2 regions of the Paenibacillus sp. 481 genome follow, and region 2 is predicted to be linked to the other one. Evidence: predicted binding sites of a transcription regulator. Region 2 holds the regulator's gene; the other holds the start of a gene.

Region 1 (7,579 bases), 760 kb from region 2:
GTTGAGATCCAGCCGCTATCCAATTCTTCTCTACTATCATAAATACATAGCTCATATTGTTGTTTGATGAGTTCTATATTATTTTGCTGTAAAATGGTATGTATCTGGTCGACACGGCTATAAAATTGCGCTGGGCCTTCATATTCTCTAACCGTAATAAATCGCACTTTACCATTCGCGTTCATCGAGTTTCTAGAAATATGTCCGCCATGGCTTGCGCAACAATTTTTTAACTTGGCTACATCATCGACCTCTACCTTGCCATGCCATTCAAAATAAGGCTTCGAATGCTGCACGATCGGCTCATAAAAATACTTTTCTTCCTGCGGGGGAATCTCTACTTTTTTCCTTACAATAGTAAATCCGTTGTTGCGAAAAGCCGTTGCAACCCTTTCAATTTCTATATTAGCTGCTTGAAAATCTGCGCACTGGGTAACACCTGTAATCATGGGCTGCGTGATGTAGTGTCCTTGATCCAAGACGATCATAAGAGGCTTAACTTGTTCTGACTGACAAATACTCATAAAAGCTTCCTTCTCATCCAACTTCAAATCATTAATGGTAAGGTGATATTCAAATTCCATGATTTCACTCCTTGAAAGTTCTTTCATGCTGTATCAGAAAGACCTGCTTAATGCCATGCCATAGGTATACCTATTATTGGATTTTAAACAAGTTCACGAGTTGTTACAATTGCTGCGAATATTTCATTTTATAGCCTATCAAGTCGAGCCCCTAACAACTGATACAAACAGGCTTCATAATACGTCCCAAGTTGCTTCATTTGGCTTATTTCGATTCAAATCCCTGCACAAACGCAGATTTTTTCCAATGCACGTCTTTTTCCTTAAAAACACCTGCACATTTACATGATTTTACTTGTGCTAACATAACCAGCATGGCGTTCACACAAAAACAAAAAATAAATTGTTGAATTTTTCCGTTGTTCTTGCTTTTTCCCTCCGAATCTTCTATAATAAGTCGAGCATCTTTCATTAGTTGTGCGCCCGTGGTCCAATGGATATGACGTAGGCCTCCGGAGCCTGAGATCAAGGTTCGATTCCTTGCGGGCGCGCCATACATTTTCTGAACCCGCGTCTGGGGCGGGAGATTAGAAGCAATTTAACAAGCTACTTAACGAACGCATATTGCAACATATTAGGGATACGAAGGAACATCCGCCAGCACAAGCCCACAGGCTTACAGGTAGGATGTTTTTTTCAATATCGAGTTTGACCATCTTTGACTTTTTGCAAATTCTGAATTATAGTTAATTTATCCCGTTTAATGGGTATAGCACGATTCATAAACAGGCAATGCTTATTATCATTGGGCGAATGCATCCGATGGCGGATGCAACGTATTCGTAAGGAGGAGTTAAACATGAGTTACGTACCTATGGTTGTCGAACAGACAAATCGGGGCGAACGCGCATATGACATTTACTCGAGATTGTTGAAGGATCGGATTATTTTCTTGGGAAGCCCAGTCAATGATGTAGTGGCGAACTCCATTATCGCCCAGATGCTATTTTTAGCTGCTGACGACCCAGAGAAAGATATTTACTTGTACATCAACAGTCCAGGCGGCTCCATTTCCGCTGGCATGGGCATCTACGATACAATGCAGCATATTAAGCCAGACGTATCTACCATTTGTGTAGGTATGGCAGCTTCGATGGGCGCATTCCTGCTGAACGCAGGCGCTAAAGGCAAGCGTCTTGCGCTCCCTAACAGCGAAGTTATGATTCACCAACCGCTGGGCGGAGCAGAAGGCCAAGCATCGGATATTCATATCCGTGCGCAGCGCATCTTGAAGATGCGTGACAACCTCAACCGCATCTTGGCTGACCGCACAGGTCAACCGTTAGAGCGCATTGAGAAAGATACGGACCGCGACTACTTCATGTCCGCGCAAGAAGCGCTGGAGTACGGTCTCGTTGACAAAGTATTGGATAAACCGCTTAGCGAGTTGATATAAACAAGCTATAGGCGTCATGCTAAGCACGCAGAGCGAGCTTTACAAGCTGAAAGCCGTTCACCAATGAGGTGGACGGCTTTCTTATTTAAGGCGCGTAATCTCCGTTGTAGCTGACGAGCACAACATCTTTAACCCCATCCAACGCGGCAAGTGCGTCAACAAACGCCGTGTTGTCATCACTTAGCCTCGTTTCTACCGTAAGCTCGGTCATCCCTTTGCGTACCGTTTTTGATTTCAACACCGATTTACGCTTGCGCAGCTGTACGAGTACTTCGTCACTCGCTTTCTCTTCATATTGCAAAATGACCAAGTATGGCTTCTGCTTTTCTTGCCGCTGCGATAAAAAGTAAATCGTTGCCCCAATTGCCAACGATCCGAAAATAGACAACGGATACAACTTGGCCCCTGTCGCGATCCCGACAGAAACGGCCCAAAACATATAAATAATGTCCATCGGATCTTTCACCGCCGTACGGAACCGCACAATACTCAGTGCGCCTACCATGCCGAGCGAGAGTACGATATTGGTGCTGATCGTCATAATAATGAGCGTCGTAATCATCGTCATTAACACGAACGTCACATTATAGTTATGACTGTACACGACTCCACGGAAACATTTTTGATATACCCAATATATGAACATACCGATAAGGAAAGAAATAAGCATTCCCCAAAAAATTTCAATCAGCGAAATTTTGTTAAACGCCTCTAATTGCAGCACACTCTTTTTAAACATATCTTTAAAATTCACGATCTGATCCATGGTACTCTCCTTACCATTGTTTAATAAGCGTACGGCTTGCGGCTCTCTTTGCAAATAGCATACTTCGAAATCGTGGATCGCTGATGCGCCGACATTTGCAACAAGTCGAACACGACACGGGGCATAAATTGATTGTATTTCACTTCTAAAATGGTTCGGGGCCCGCCAATCATGGAACGTGTCATCAGATGCGGGTCGAACAACTGGAGGGAATGCACGCCGGCACTAAGCTGCTTATCGAACGTAATCCGCACGTCACCTGCATCATACAAATAAGCTTCACGAACGTAATCAACGATAACCGCTGGCTGCATGGCCCCTTGCGTGAAATCACGGTAAAACCGCGCTGACAAGGAACGCTCATCTTTGTTGTCTAGCAGCGCTTCGTAATCTCCTAGCATAATCCGATCGACCTGCGCGCGGGTCAGCTGCTCTGATTCCTTGGATACGAGCTCGTTCCACTTGCTTTTCCGTTCTAGTTTAATGATAGAATCGCACTTGTTGTAAATACGAATACGATATTTGCGCCGATGAAAGATGCCTTCGTTTTTATTGTGCAAAGCGGATTCATACTTGTTATCAAAATACAAACTGCGGATATGGTAGCCTTCCTCATCGACGGAATGCTTGTCCAACGTCAGCAATGAACGTATCCGCTGCCTTAAACCGATATATTCATGATGATGAATGTAGAACTTCAACTCATGTCTAAGCTTTACGTCGCCAAAATTCATGCGTGGCATCGTGTATCCTCCGATTATACTTAGCGTTTATTGAACGTTATTCCATCATTTTGGGACAACTAATGTTCCGTCCTTACGCTCGACGAAAATTTGTTTCACGCCGTTAAATTTGATCTGATTGGCATCACGATACGTATCAAAGGCATGCTGCTTGTTGCCTTTCGCATCAAATACAAACACGCGCCAAAAATATTTCCCAGGCTGAATATTGTTGACCTGTGCTGTCGTTGAGCGCAAGCCGTCTTGAACCGTGAGCGGCTTATCAAAATTCGGTGACTTACTTAACTCGAACCGATACGTTAAGCTATCACCTTGCAAGTCGTAGGAATTCCCCCAATTAAACGCAAGTCCAGTCCCTTTCGCCTTTGCCTCACCCAAAAAGAACGGCATCGGCCATTCCAAGTGGCGCTTATAGGCTTCAATTTGTTTGGCTGGAATCGTAGCCAGTCGAGCCCACTCCGCTTTGTATTGCTGCGGTGTTCCCGGCAAGAAATTCAAATCAGGAGAGCTTAGCGAGACTTGTGGGGCAACCTTGCGGTACTGGTTCAAATATTGCTGTACAAGCTCCGGCTTGATTTTAGGAAACAAGGCATCGACTTTTGCCGTTAATTGTTCAACATTCGCGCGCTTCTTAAAAAAGCGGCTCTGCAACACGTTGTTCCAGTAGTTCGCAACACCAGTCCGCCAGCGAACAGGCGGCTCCTTTGCCAGAGGCGCCTCAAAGCTGGAATCTCCCCAAGCGCCATCGTAATCCCACGGGAGGAAGTACCATTTTTCCGAATTAAGCGGAGAATACAGCAAAAAATTTTGTGTATTCGTATCCATGTTATCGAACAAAATATTGAGCGCTGTCCATGTTAAAAAGTTATCGCGATCAAAGTGTTTATCTACCACACTGTCTATATCTTGCGAGATATCATTCACATCGTCTAACATTGCCAACAGCTTCTTATGATCGTTGCTACCCTGCACTTCAAGCACAGATTCGAACGCATCTTTATCAAATTGCGGCTCATCTTCCGTTCTCAACTTATCCTTGTAACGGAAAAATTCAAACATGACCGCTTTGTACAGATGGCCGCTCGGATCTAAACCGTGTGCCAACAAAAAGCGCTTGTTGGGCTGTTCGATCTGCGTATATAAGCCGTAGTCCTGAAAGGTAGATGCAGCAGGACTAGCCGTTAAATCCCTTACATGCAAATGGACGAACTGGGTCCGTAGGCTTGTTATATCGGGCATATGCTTGAGCAGATCGAAGCTTAGCTTGTTGCGCACACGTGTTAAATCATATGAATGTTTAACGAGGTTAATGACCCGCTGATCTCGCCACAGGCCAGCATCGTCAATGAGCTTCACTTTATATGACTTTTGCGGCGAGCGAAGCGATGATGCCCCTCGAACGGTAGCCGTACCGTTAGGCACCAATTCGCTGTAACCGAACATCCCGCTTACCGGACCTGTTGCATTGCCTTCTTGAAAAATAACATCCACCTCAGGATGCTTCTCCCCCGGTACCTTCTTCATAATCGAACTCAGCTGAGCCCAAGTGACAGGCGGCACATTCGTCTTATTTGAGGCAGCTATCGTCAAATAGAGGTGAACGATGTGATCACCCCTATCTGAACGATATATTTCTTTATTCTCAACAAGTGAATCTGCTGCCATTATTCCCTTATTGTTCGATACGATCGAATCTATTTCATCTGATTGTGATGGTGTCGCTGTATCGTCTGTGCACCCCGCTACAGCTAACAACGTAATTGCCAACAGTAGGCAGATGACTGCCTTTACCGACCCTACACAGCGTTCGATGCCTCGTCCCCCACCAGAATAACTACTTTGTCCGAATGCTGTCTGGGATTGATCATGCTGTTTCATCTTGTCCCCTCCCATATCACCATCGTTATTTATGTCCGTTCCGCTTCATGCTAAAGCGGAGTTCGTTTGATAACTATCGGTTGTGCGCTAAATGTGTAGTAGTGCAAATGTCTAATGACGTATCGCAAACGCCCTAAAGACAAGGTTAAAGCGATAAAGGAGGCCGTAAACATAGCAAAGCTCGTATCAACGTTATCAAATAGTATAGAGAAAGTTGCACTACATGCGAGCATAATCGCACTTAATGCAAATACACCCTTCCGATCATCAAAATAGAGCAGAACAAGGACAATAACCATAAATAACGTATAGGCGAAAAAGGAAAGCGCCAAAATATTAAACGCTTCTATCATCGTACTTGTGAACCCGAAAAAGGGTAGTAAACGAACGGCGAATGCAATCGATAATATCGTAAAAAAGAGCTGGATGCCCATTAAGAGCGACACTTCATACACGAGCACTTGGCTCATATCTCTTCGAGCCTGTTCAATTTCCCGCATTGACCCTTGTCCAAGTACCGTTTCATAATATTGACGGCATTTGGGATAAAATGATGTCTCTAGCGCTACAACAAACAACACTAGCGTCGGTATCGTCGTTAAAAATGCGTAATACACTGGCAAATCGTATGCCGGAGACATCCTAAACACACCTTCGACCCATATTCCCTCATTTTTGATCCACTGTACAATCTGATGTGTATATAACCCTAGAGCCATCATGAATCCAATGCCCATCAAGGATGGGTATCGACGCATCCACTGCACTAAGCTGTAGCTACGTGCCTCGTCGGAAAGACGCTTGTCCGCCGACAGGTCTCCCTTACGTGTCACACCTGCCGCACTTGTTGCACCTGTTGCACTTGTCGCATCTATCGTACCTGTTGCACCTTTCGTTGAAGGCAGACGGCCCCCAAATTGCCGTTCAACCGCATAAGCAAGCCCTAGCAGCGTGCAGCAAATCCCGATATTTAACATCCATAACATGGCTGCGGCTGACAAGGAACCTGTAATAAACGGCCACAGTACACAGTTTAATGTACCGACAATGCCACCTACGGCGAAGGCACCAAATACGTATCCATAGTGCTTTAACGCCGTTACATATACGCCAAGATGCCATATCACGACTAGCTGCACGAAAAATAAATACAGCGCTAGCTTGTATCCGAAGCTAAGTGGCGCCCAAATGACAAACGCCCCGCCGATGAGCAGCGCGGGAGTGAGTGACCAAATGAGCCCTGCATAAACAGAGGGCAAAATTTGTTCGTAGCGCTGTTCATACAACATGTCTGATACAGCACGCGTCGTCATCATTTGATAGATCGACACAATGATGTAGGAGCAGACGAAGGCGTAGACAGCGCCGCCGAACAGCAACTCTCGCTCGCTAAGTGGTCCCTCCCACGCTTTCATGACGAGCTGTGCACCAATGATCATCATCATACAGGCAAGCATGGGGCCAACTGTAACGATTGAAGAGATGGCATAAGCACGTAAGCGATAAGCTAACTCCCGCCTAGTGAACAATTTTTTCAATTCAAAGCCGATGCCTGCCATGTGCGCCCCTCCTCGTAGCTTTCATACAACGCAACATACGATTGAATAAATTGCTGCTTACTATAAAGATTTCTAACCCGCTCCTGACCCGCTACTCCCATGCGCACACGTTCATCTGGATGATTGCACAGCTCGATAATCGCTTGCGCGATGCTGTCCACATTCATAACAGGAGCCACAAATCCTGCTGGGCCATAGGCGTCATCCATGCCATACAGCAGTTCTTTACAACTGCCAACATCCGTTGTCACGAACGGCTTGCCAGCGGCCATCCCTTCAAGCACGGCCAATGGTTGCCCCTCGCTGATGCTCGACAACACAAGTAAGTCCATTTTGCCAATAATATTGCTAATCTGCATACTACCTGTAAACGTTACTTCTTCTACTGCCAACGCTTCCAACAGCGCCTGACATTCTGCGTAATATTCAGGATCTTCGTCATAAGGGCCAATGATCCAAAATGTCGAGTCCGGCACCTCTTGTTTCACGATGGCGAATGCCTGAATCATCGTCTTAATGTCTTTAATCGGTACGACGCGCACGATGGCACCGACGTGTATACGATTGTCGCCTACTGCTTTTGCAGGCAGTCCAACATAGTCGTGAAACTCGACTCCGTTAGGAATAATGCTAATTTTACTTGAGCTGCACCC
Region 2 (7,579 bases):
GAGGCACCGTTGGGATACCACCCTGTTCGTATCGGAGTTCTAACCTAGGACCGTTACCCGGTTCGGGGACAGTGTCAGGTGGGTAGTTTGACTGGGGCGGTCGCCTCCTAAAGAGTAACGGAGGCGCCCCAAGGTTCCCTCAGAATGGTTGGAAATCATTCGAAGAGTGCAAAGGCATAAGGGAGCTTGACTGCGAGACCTACAAGTCGAGCAGGGACGAAAGTCGGGCTTAGTGATCCGGTGGTACCGCATGGAAGGGCCATCGCTCAACGGATAAAAGCTACCCTGGGGATAACAGGCTTATCTCCCCCAAGAGTCCACATCGACGGGGAGGTTTGGCACCTCGATGTCGGCTCATCGCATCCTGGGGCTGAAGTAGGTCCCAAGGGTTGGGCTGTTCGCCCATTAAAGCGGTACGCGAGCTGGGTTCAGAACGTCGTGAGACAGTTCGGTCCCTATCTGTCGCGGGCGTAGGAAATTTGAGAGGAGCTGTCCTTAGTACGAGAGGACCGGGATGGACATACCGCTGGTGTACCAGTTGTTCTGCCAAGAGCATCGCTGGGTAGCCAAGTATGGAAGGGATAAGCGCTGAAAGCATCTAAGCGTGAAGCCCCCCTCAAGATGAGATTTCCCACTTTTGGTAAGACCCCTTGAAGACGACGAGGTTGATAGGTTCGGGGTGGAAGTACAGTAATGTATGGAGCTGACGAATACTAATAGGTCGAGGGCTTATCCTAAATAAGCAAGATGATTCGAAATAACGATTTACCTTTCACGATCAGTTTTCAGGGTGCAAATGCTGAAGAAGCCAACAAGTTTGGTGGAATCGGTAGCGCACAGCACTTGGCGGTGCTGGCCTGAACAAAATATTGGCGAGTATTAACGAGCCAAGCTGTCTGGTGATGATGGCGGAGGGGTTCCACGCGTTCCCATACCGAACACGACCGTTAAGCCCTCCAGCGCCGATGGTACTTGGACCGCAGGGTCCTGGGAGAGTAGGACGTTGCCAAGCAGCAAAGCCCACTGACGATATGTCGGTGGGCTTTTTTGTGATTTTAGATTGTATTTCGCACTTAATTACCTCTGTATATTACTTATAGCATTAATTAATAACCACGTTAATCATTAAGACTCCAGTATAATTCCATAATATTTCAACGTAATATTAAGATATATCACGATAAAAATGTTTAATATGCGCTTTTAACCGGAATACTGTATGTTAGTTAGTAGAAATTTAATGCTTTTTCGTTGACAATGGTTCGGGAGAAACCACTTTGTACAAGTTTACAACTGTTTATTGTAAGAAGGGGTATTGGCAAATTGAGAAGAAATGCATATAATATAGTTAAAGTCAAAGAAAGTCAAAGTCAACAACACGAATATTTGACAGTTAAAATGGGTTAAACCTAATATAAGAAGCGCTGAAGGGAGGGAGAAGATGCGCAATATTTCTGACTTAATTGAGCATTACTTGAAGCATATGCTAGTTGACAGTCCAGAAGGAACGGTAGAAATTCAGCGAAATGAGTTAGCGGATAAGTTCTCATGTGTACCTTCACAAATTAATTATGTTATTAGCACTCGTTTTTCGTTGGAAAAAGGTTACGTCGTGGAGAGCAAACGTGGTGGCGGTGGGTATATCCGTATTCAACGGATTGAGCTTCCTTCACATTTAGCAATCCAGAACCATTTATGCGATAACATTGGTGAACGAATTGGTCAATCTGCTGCAGAAGGGCTCATTTATCAGCTGGAAGAAGCGAAAGTCATCTCCCGACGTGAGGCAAACTTACTTAGGGCTGTTGTTTCACGCGATAATTTAGCGATGAAGCTCCCGCTTAGGGATGAAGTAAGAGCACGATTAATGCGAGCAATGCTCGTTGCACTACTTAGTAAGTAATCAATTTTAACAACATTGCAATTATTTATATGATGAAGAAGGAGGAACGGAGATGATATGTCAACAGTGCGGTCAAAAGCCAGCCACGCTGCATTTTACGAAAATCGTTAATGGCCAAAAGACAGAGTTTCACATATGTGAATCGTGCGCACGGGAAAAAGGAGAATGGATTCCTGGTACAACGAATGGCTTCTCAATTCATAATTTGTTGTCTGGATTGCTTGATTTCGATTTAGCCGCAGGCGGCGGAATGATGACTGGTGGAGGCCCTCCTGTTCCTCCTAAACCGCAATCCACGCGTTGTGACAGGTGTGGACTTACGTTTGCACAGTTTAGCAAACTAGGCCGTTTTGGTTGTGATGAATGTTACAATTTTTTTGGCGAACGTTTGGATCCGCTCTTGAAGCGTGTGCATGGCAATACGGTGCACATCGGTAAAATTCCTCGACGTGGAGGAGGAGTTATCCAACGCCGCCGTGAATTAGATGAACTTAAGAGGCAATTACAATACAGCATTATGAATGAGCAGTTTGAACATGCAGCACAGCTACGCGACCGTATTCGAGAGATTGAACAACATTCTTCCGAGAGCTCGGATTAATTCAGGACAAGGAAAGGAGATGGTGACATGTCTAATTATCATTTTATGGAGCAACCGTTAAGTGACTGGATGCGTGGTACCGGACCGGACTCCGATATCGTCATCAGCAGCCGTATACGCATCGCACGGAATCTTAGCGCATTGCCGTTTCCGCTCTTAGCGACAAACCAGCAATCTGCAGAAGTGCTGCAACGTCTGTCTTCTGTCTTGAATGAGCAAGGTTTTATATCACTCGGGTCGTTTCAAAGTATTCGTCTCGTTGATATGAATGAAACGGAGAAGCAAGTTCTTGTGGAGAAACATTTGATTTCACCGAACTTGGCAAACGAAGCTCGTAACGGTGCGGTCATTTTAAGCGACAATGAAGCTGTTAGCATCATGGTAAACGAAGAGGACCATTTGCGAATACAATGTTTATACCCTGGTCTGCAAATACGCGAAGCATGGGCACAGGCTAACCGTATCGATGATGTGTTCGAGGCACATGTAGATTACGCTTTCCATGAGAGACGTGGTTATCTAACAAGTTGCCCGACAAATGTGGGTACAGGTATTCGTGCATCCGTGATGATGCATCTGCCTGGATTAGTGCTAAATCAGCAAATAAACCGTATTTTGCAAGCGGTGACGCAGGTTGGATTAGCCGTGAGAGGATTGTACGGTGAAGGCAGCGAAGCGATAGGTAATCTGTTTCAAGTATCGAACCAGATTACGCTTGGCCAATCTGAAGATGAAATTATCGACAACTTGTACAGCGTCGTGAAGCAAATTATTGAGCATGAGAAGGCAGCACGTGAGCAACTCCTCACAGATAATCGGACGAGATTGACCGATCGAGTGTGTCGCTCATACGGTATTTTGAAACATGCTGCTATAATGGATACAAAAGAGGCTGCACAGCGCTTATCCGACATTCGATTGGGCTCTGATATTGGTATTTTGCACGATATTTCAGCTCCAATATTGAACGAATTGTTAGTGATGACGCAGCCAGGTTTTTTGCAACACATTTTCAATAAGCCGCTACAAGCGGATGAACGGGACGTATATCGGGCTCGTCTCATACGGGAGTCCTTAACAAAATCAAAATCCTAACTTTAATGTGGAGGTGCAAGAAAATGATGTTCGGTAGATTCACAGAACGTGCGCAAAAGGTGTTGGCTTTAGCTCAAGAGGAAGCTGTTCGATTGGGGCATAATAATATTGGGACAGAGCATATTTTACTCGGTCTGATTCGTGAAGGAGAAGGCATAGCCGCTAAAGCGCTTGTTGGGCTTGGCTTAGGCTTGGAAAAGATTCAGGACGAAGTGGAGTCGTTGATTGGTCGCGGACAAGAACAGCCAACTAATATCGCTTACACGCCACGAGCGAAAAAAGTGATTGAACTGTCCATGGACGAGGCTCGCAAGCTAGGCCATACGTATGTAGGTACAGAGCATATTTTGCTTGGCCTTATTCGTGAAGGTGAGGGAGTTGCGGCACGCGTCCTTAACAACTTAGGTATTAGCTTGAACAAAGCCCGTCAACAAGTATTGCAATTGCTCGGCAGCAGTGAGGCAGTATCAAGCCATCATGGCTCTTCGCAAAATGTGAGCACGCCAACACTTGATAGCTTGGCACGCGATTTGACGGCATACGCGAAAGAGGGCAACCTGGATCCCGTTATTGGACGCAGTAAAGAAATCGAACGAGTTATTCAAGTGCTTAGCCGCCGTACGAAAAACAACCCTGTACTCATTGGTGAGCCAGGTGTAGGTAAAACGGCTATCGCAGAAGGATTAGCACAACGAATTATTAATAATGAAATTCCGGAAACGCTGCGCGATAAGCGTGTAATGACGCTCGATATGGGCTCAGTCGTAGCAGGTACTAAGTATCGCGGTGAGTTTGAAGACCGCTTGAAAAAGATTATGGACGAGATTCGTCAAGCCGGTAACATCGTCCTCTTCATTGATGAGCTGCATACGCTTATCGGGGCAGGAGGAGCGGAAGGTGCAATTGACGCTTCGAATATATTGAAGCCATCGCTTGCGCGTGGTGAATTGCAATGTATCGGTGCGACAACGTTGGACGAATACCGCAAATATATTGAAAAAGACGCTGCGTTGGAACGTCGATTCCAACCGATTACGGTTGACCAGCCTACGCCAGAAGAAGCGGTGCTTATTCTAAAAGGGCTGCGTGACCGTTATGAAGCGCATCATCGGGTCAAAATTACCGATGAATCCATTGATGCTGCGGTGAAATTATCGGACCGCTATATTCCAGATCGCTTTTTGCCAGATAAGGCTATTGATTTGATTGACGAAGCAAGCTCAAAAGTGCGTTTGAACTCATACACAGTACCGCCTAACTTAAAAGATCTTGAAGCTCGCTTAGAAGATATTCGTAAGGAAAAGGATGCTTCTGTACAGAGCCAAGAATTTGAAAAAGCAGCTGCTTTACGTGATACAGAGCAAAAGATGCGCGAAGAACTGGATACAGTTCGTAACCAATGGAAAGAAAAGCAGGGGCGTATGGACTCTGAGGTTACGCCAGAAGATATTGCACATGTAGTGGCAAGCTGGACGGGTATTCCGGTACTCAAGCTGAAGGAAGAAGAAACGGAGCGCTTGTTGAAAATGGAGGAGATTCTCCATGAGCGCGTAATCGGTCAGGATGAAGCAGTTAAGGCAGTTAGCCGTGCGATTCGTCGTGCGCGTGCGGGATTGAAAGATCCGAAGCGCCCAATGGGTTCGTTTATTTTCCTCGGCCCTACAGGTGTCGGTAAGACAGAATTGGCACGTGCGCTTGCTGAAGCCTTATTCGGTGATGACAATGCAGTTATCCGCATCGATATGTCCGAATATATGGAGAAGCATTCGACAGCTCGTCTCGTCGGAGCGCCTCCAGGCTATGTTGGTTATGAAGAGGGCGGCCAGCTTACCGAAAAAGTACGCCGCAAGCCGTATTCGGTCGTCTTGCTGGACGAAATCGAGAAGGCGCACCCAGAAGTGTTCAACATTTTGCTGCAAGTGCTGGAAGATGGACGCTTGACCGATTCGAAAGGCAGAGTTGTTGATTTCCGCAACACGCTTATTATCCTAACGTCTAACGTTGGTGCTGAAGCGATTAAGCGTAATTCTACGCTTGGATTCACGGCAACAGAGGATTCCGGTCGCGATTACAACAACATGAAAGACAAAGTGATGGGTGAACTTAAGAAGAGCTTCCGTCCAGAGTTCCTGAACCGGATTGACGAAATTATCGTCTTCCACTCGCTCGAAAAGAAACACATTGCGGAAATCGTTACGCTTATGGCAGACGAATTGCGCAAGCGCCTAAAAGAGCAAGATGTGGACTTCCAATTAACGGATACGGCGAAAGCCTTCCTCGCTAAGGAAGGGTATGACCCGGCTTACGGTGCACGCCCGCTGCGTCGTGCTATTCAGAAGCATATCGAGGATCGCTTGTCCGAAGAGTTGCTAAGAGGTCAAATTAGCAAAGGCGATTCAGTTACGATTGATGAGCAAGACGGGCAACTCATTGTGATTAACAGTGGTAGCAGCAGTAGCAACAATGATAACAGTGACAGCAGTCTAGGCAATGAAGAGACAGCTAACGCTTAATCGCTATAATTGATGCCAATTGCGCATAGATTTAAGAAAAAGGCACATTCCTTGTGTATTACAGGGGATGTGCCTTTTCATTTTATGCGGCTATCGGGAAGGTGATCATGGAACTAGCAAAACGGGGAAACATATATAAAATCGCGTCTCTTCATATTTTTTACTGTCCAACCGATAAGAAATAACAATTAGCAAACATAATTCCAAGCGTAACACCTTTATCCTCTTTCTTAAAAATGGTAAACTTATAAGTATGCGGTGAAGGTTATCAAGTCATTGCTTGCGAAAATGCGGTCATGATCGAAACGACAAGCTGTTTATCGCGTATATAATAAGTTAAGGATTATTGACAAGCTAGGAGTTGTTGGCTGAGATGGCCAAAGTAAAGACGAAGTTCAATTGCACAGAATGTGGATATGAAACAGCGAAGTGGATGGGAAAATGTCCTGGCTGCAATCAATGGAACACGATGGTTGAAGAACGGGAAACGATTGTAAAGACTGCGGGCGTACAATCTTCCTTGTTTACGGCGAAAGAAAAGCCACAATCGATCATACACATAGAAAGTGGGCGCGAACCGCGCATATCAACAACGTTAAGCGAACTGAACCGCGTATTAGGCGGTGGAGTTGTACCTGGCTCGCTCATTCTTGTAGGTGGAGATCCGGGTATTGGTAAGTCCACTTTGCTGTTGCAAACCTCAAATGCACTTGCAACAAGTGGTTTAAAAGTACTGTATGTGTCTGGTGAGGAGTCGATGCGTCAGACGAAGCTGCGTGCTGATCGTTTGGGTGCTTTATCAGAACGTTTGTTCGTTCTAAGCGAGACGAATCTGCATTTTATTGAGGAAGCCATCGAGGCTATGCAGCCCGATTTCCTCGTAATTGATTCTATACAAACTGTTTATCAGCCATCAGTTGAGTCTGCACCAGGCAGCGTAGCTCAAGTGCGTGAGTGTACGAGTGCTTTTATGCGCGTATCCAAAGGAAAAGGTATCGCTACTGTATTGGTTGGACATGTGACCAAAGAAGGCGCTATCGCTGGACCGCGCATGTTGGAGCATATGGTTGACTGCGTGCTTTATTTTGAAGGTGAGCGGCACCATTCGTATCGCATATTGCGCGCTGTTAAAAATCGATTCGGCTCTACGAATGAGATCGGCATTTTTGAGATGGGTGAAGGCGGTCTCGTTGAAGTAAAGAACCCATCCGAGATGTTTTTACAAGAGCGTCCGCTTGGCGTAGCTGGTTCTACCGTTGTTGCCAGCATAGAAGGGACGCGACCAGTGCTAGTTGAAATGCAGGCACTTGTCTCGGCTACTAATTTCCCGTCTCCAAGGCGCATGGCTACGGGAATTGACCATCATAGGCTTGCTCTTATCATCGCTGTGCTTGAGAAGCGAATGGGCATGTTCCTGCAAAATCAAGATGCTTATGTGAATGTAGCAGGTGGCATGAAGCTGGATGA

The links. Region 2 encodes CtsR, which represses protease genes until heat stress. Its sites were predicted from a motif close to ATGGTCAATAAAGGTCAAACA; they were not measured.
Region 1: the regulator CtsR is predicted to act here: its motif matches at 1,230-1,250, upstream of clpP (ATP-dependent Clp endopeptidase proteolytic subunit ClpP).

Annotation. Positions count from the first base shown of each region.
Region 1 covers NZ_CP075175.1:2,150,091-2,157,669, forward strand. The annotation lists gene KIK04_RS09240 (hypothetical protein) at 1-584, opposite strand, end outside; gene KIK04_RS09245 (hypothetical protein) at 790-996, opposite strand; tRNA gene KIK04_RS09250 (tRNA-Arg) at 1,004-1,078, shown strand; gene clpP (ATP-dependent Clp endopeptidase proteolytic subunit ClpP) at 1,354-1,980, shown strand; gene KIK04_RS09260 (DUF4956 domain-containing protein) at 2,066-2,746, opposite strand; gene KIK04_RS09265 (polyphosphate polymerase domain-containing protein) at 2,767-3,489, opposite strand; gene KIK04_RS09270 (CotH kinase family protein) at 3,535-5,367, opposite strand; gene pelG (exopolysaccharide Pel transporter PelG) at 5,418-6,926, opposite strand; gene pelF (GT4 family glycosyltransferase PelF) at 6,902-7,579, opposite strand, start outside.
Region 2 covers NZ_CP075175.1:2,910,890-2,918,468, forward strand. The annotation lists rRNA gene KIK04_RS12680 (23S ribosomal RNA) at 1-737, shown strand, start outside; rRNA gene rrf (5S ribosomal RNA) at 896-1,012, shown strand; gene KIK04_RS12690 (CtsR family transcriptional regulator) at 1,442-1,903, shown strand; gene KIK04_RS12695 (protein-arginine kinase activator protein McsA) at 1,956-2,504, shown strand; gene KIK04_RS12700 (protein-arginine kinase McsB) at 2,532-3,599, shown strand; gene clpC (ATP-dependent protease ATP-binding subunit ClpC) at 3,623-6,112, shown strand; gene radA (DNA repair protein RadA) at 6,486-7,579, shown strand, end outside.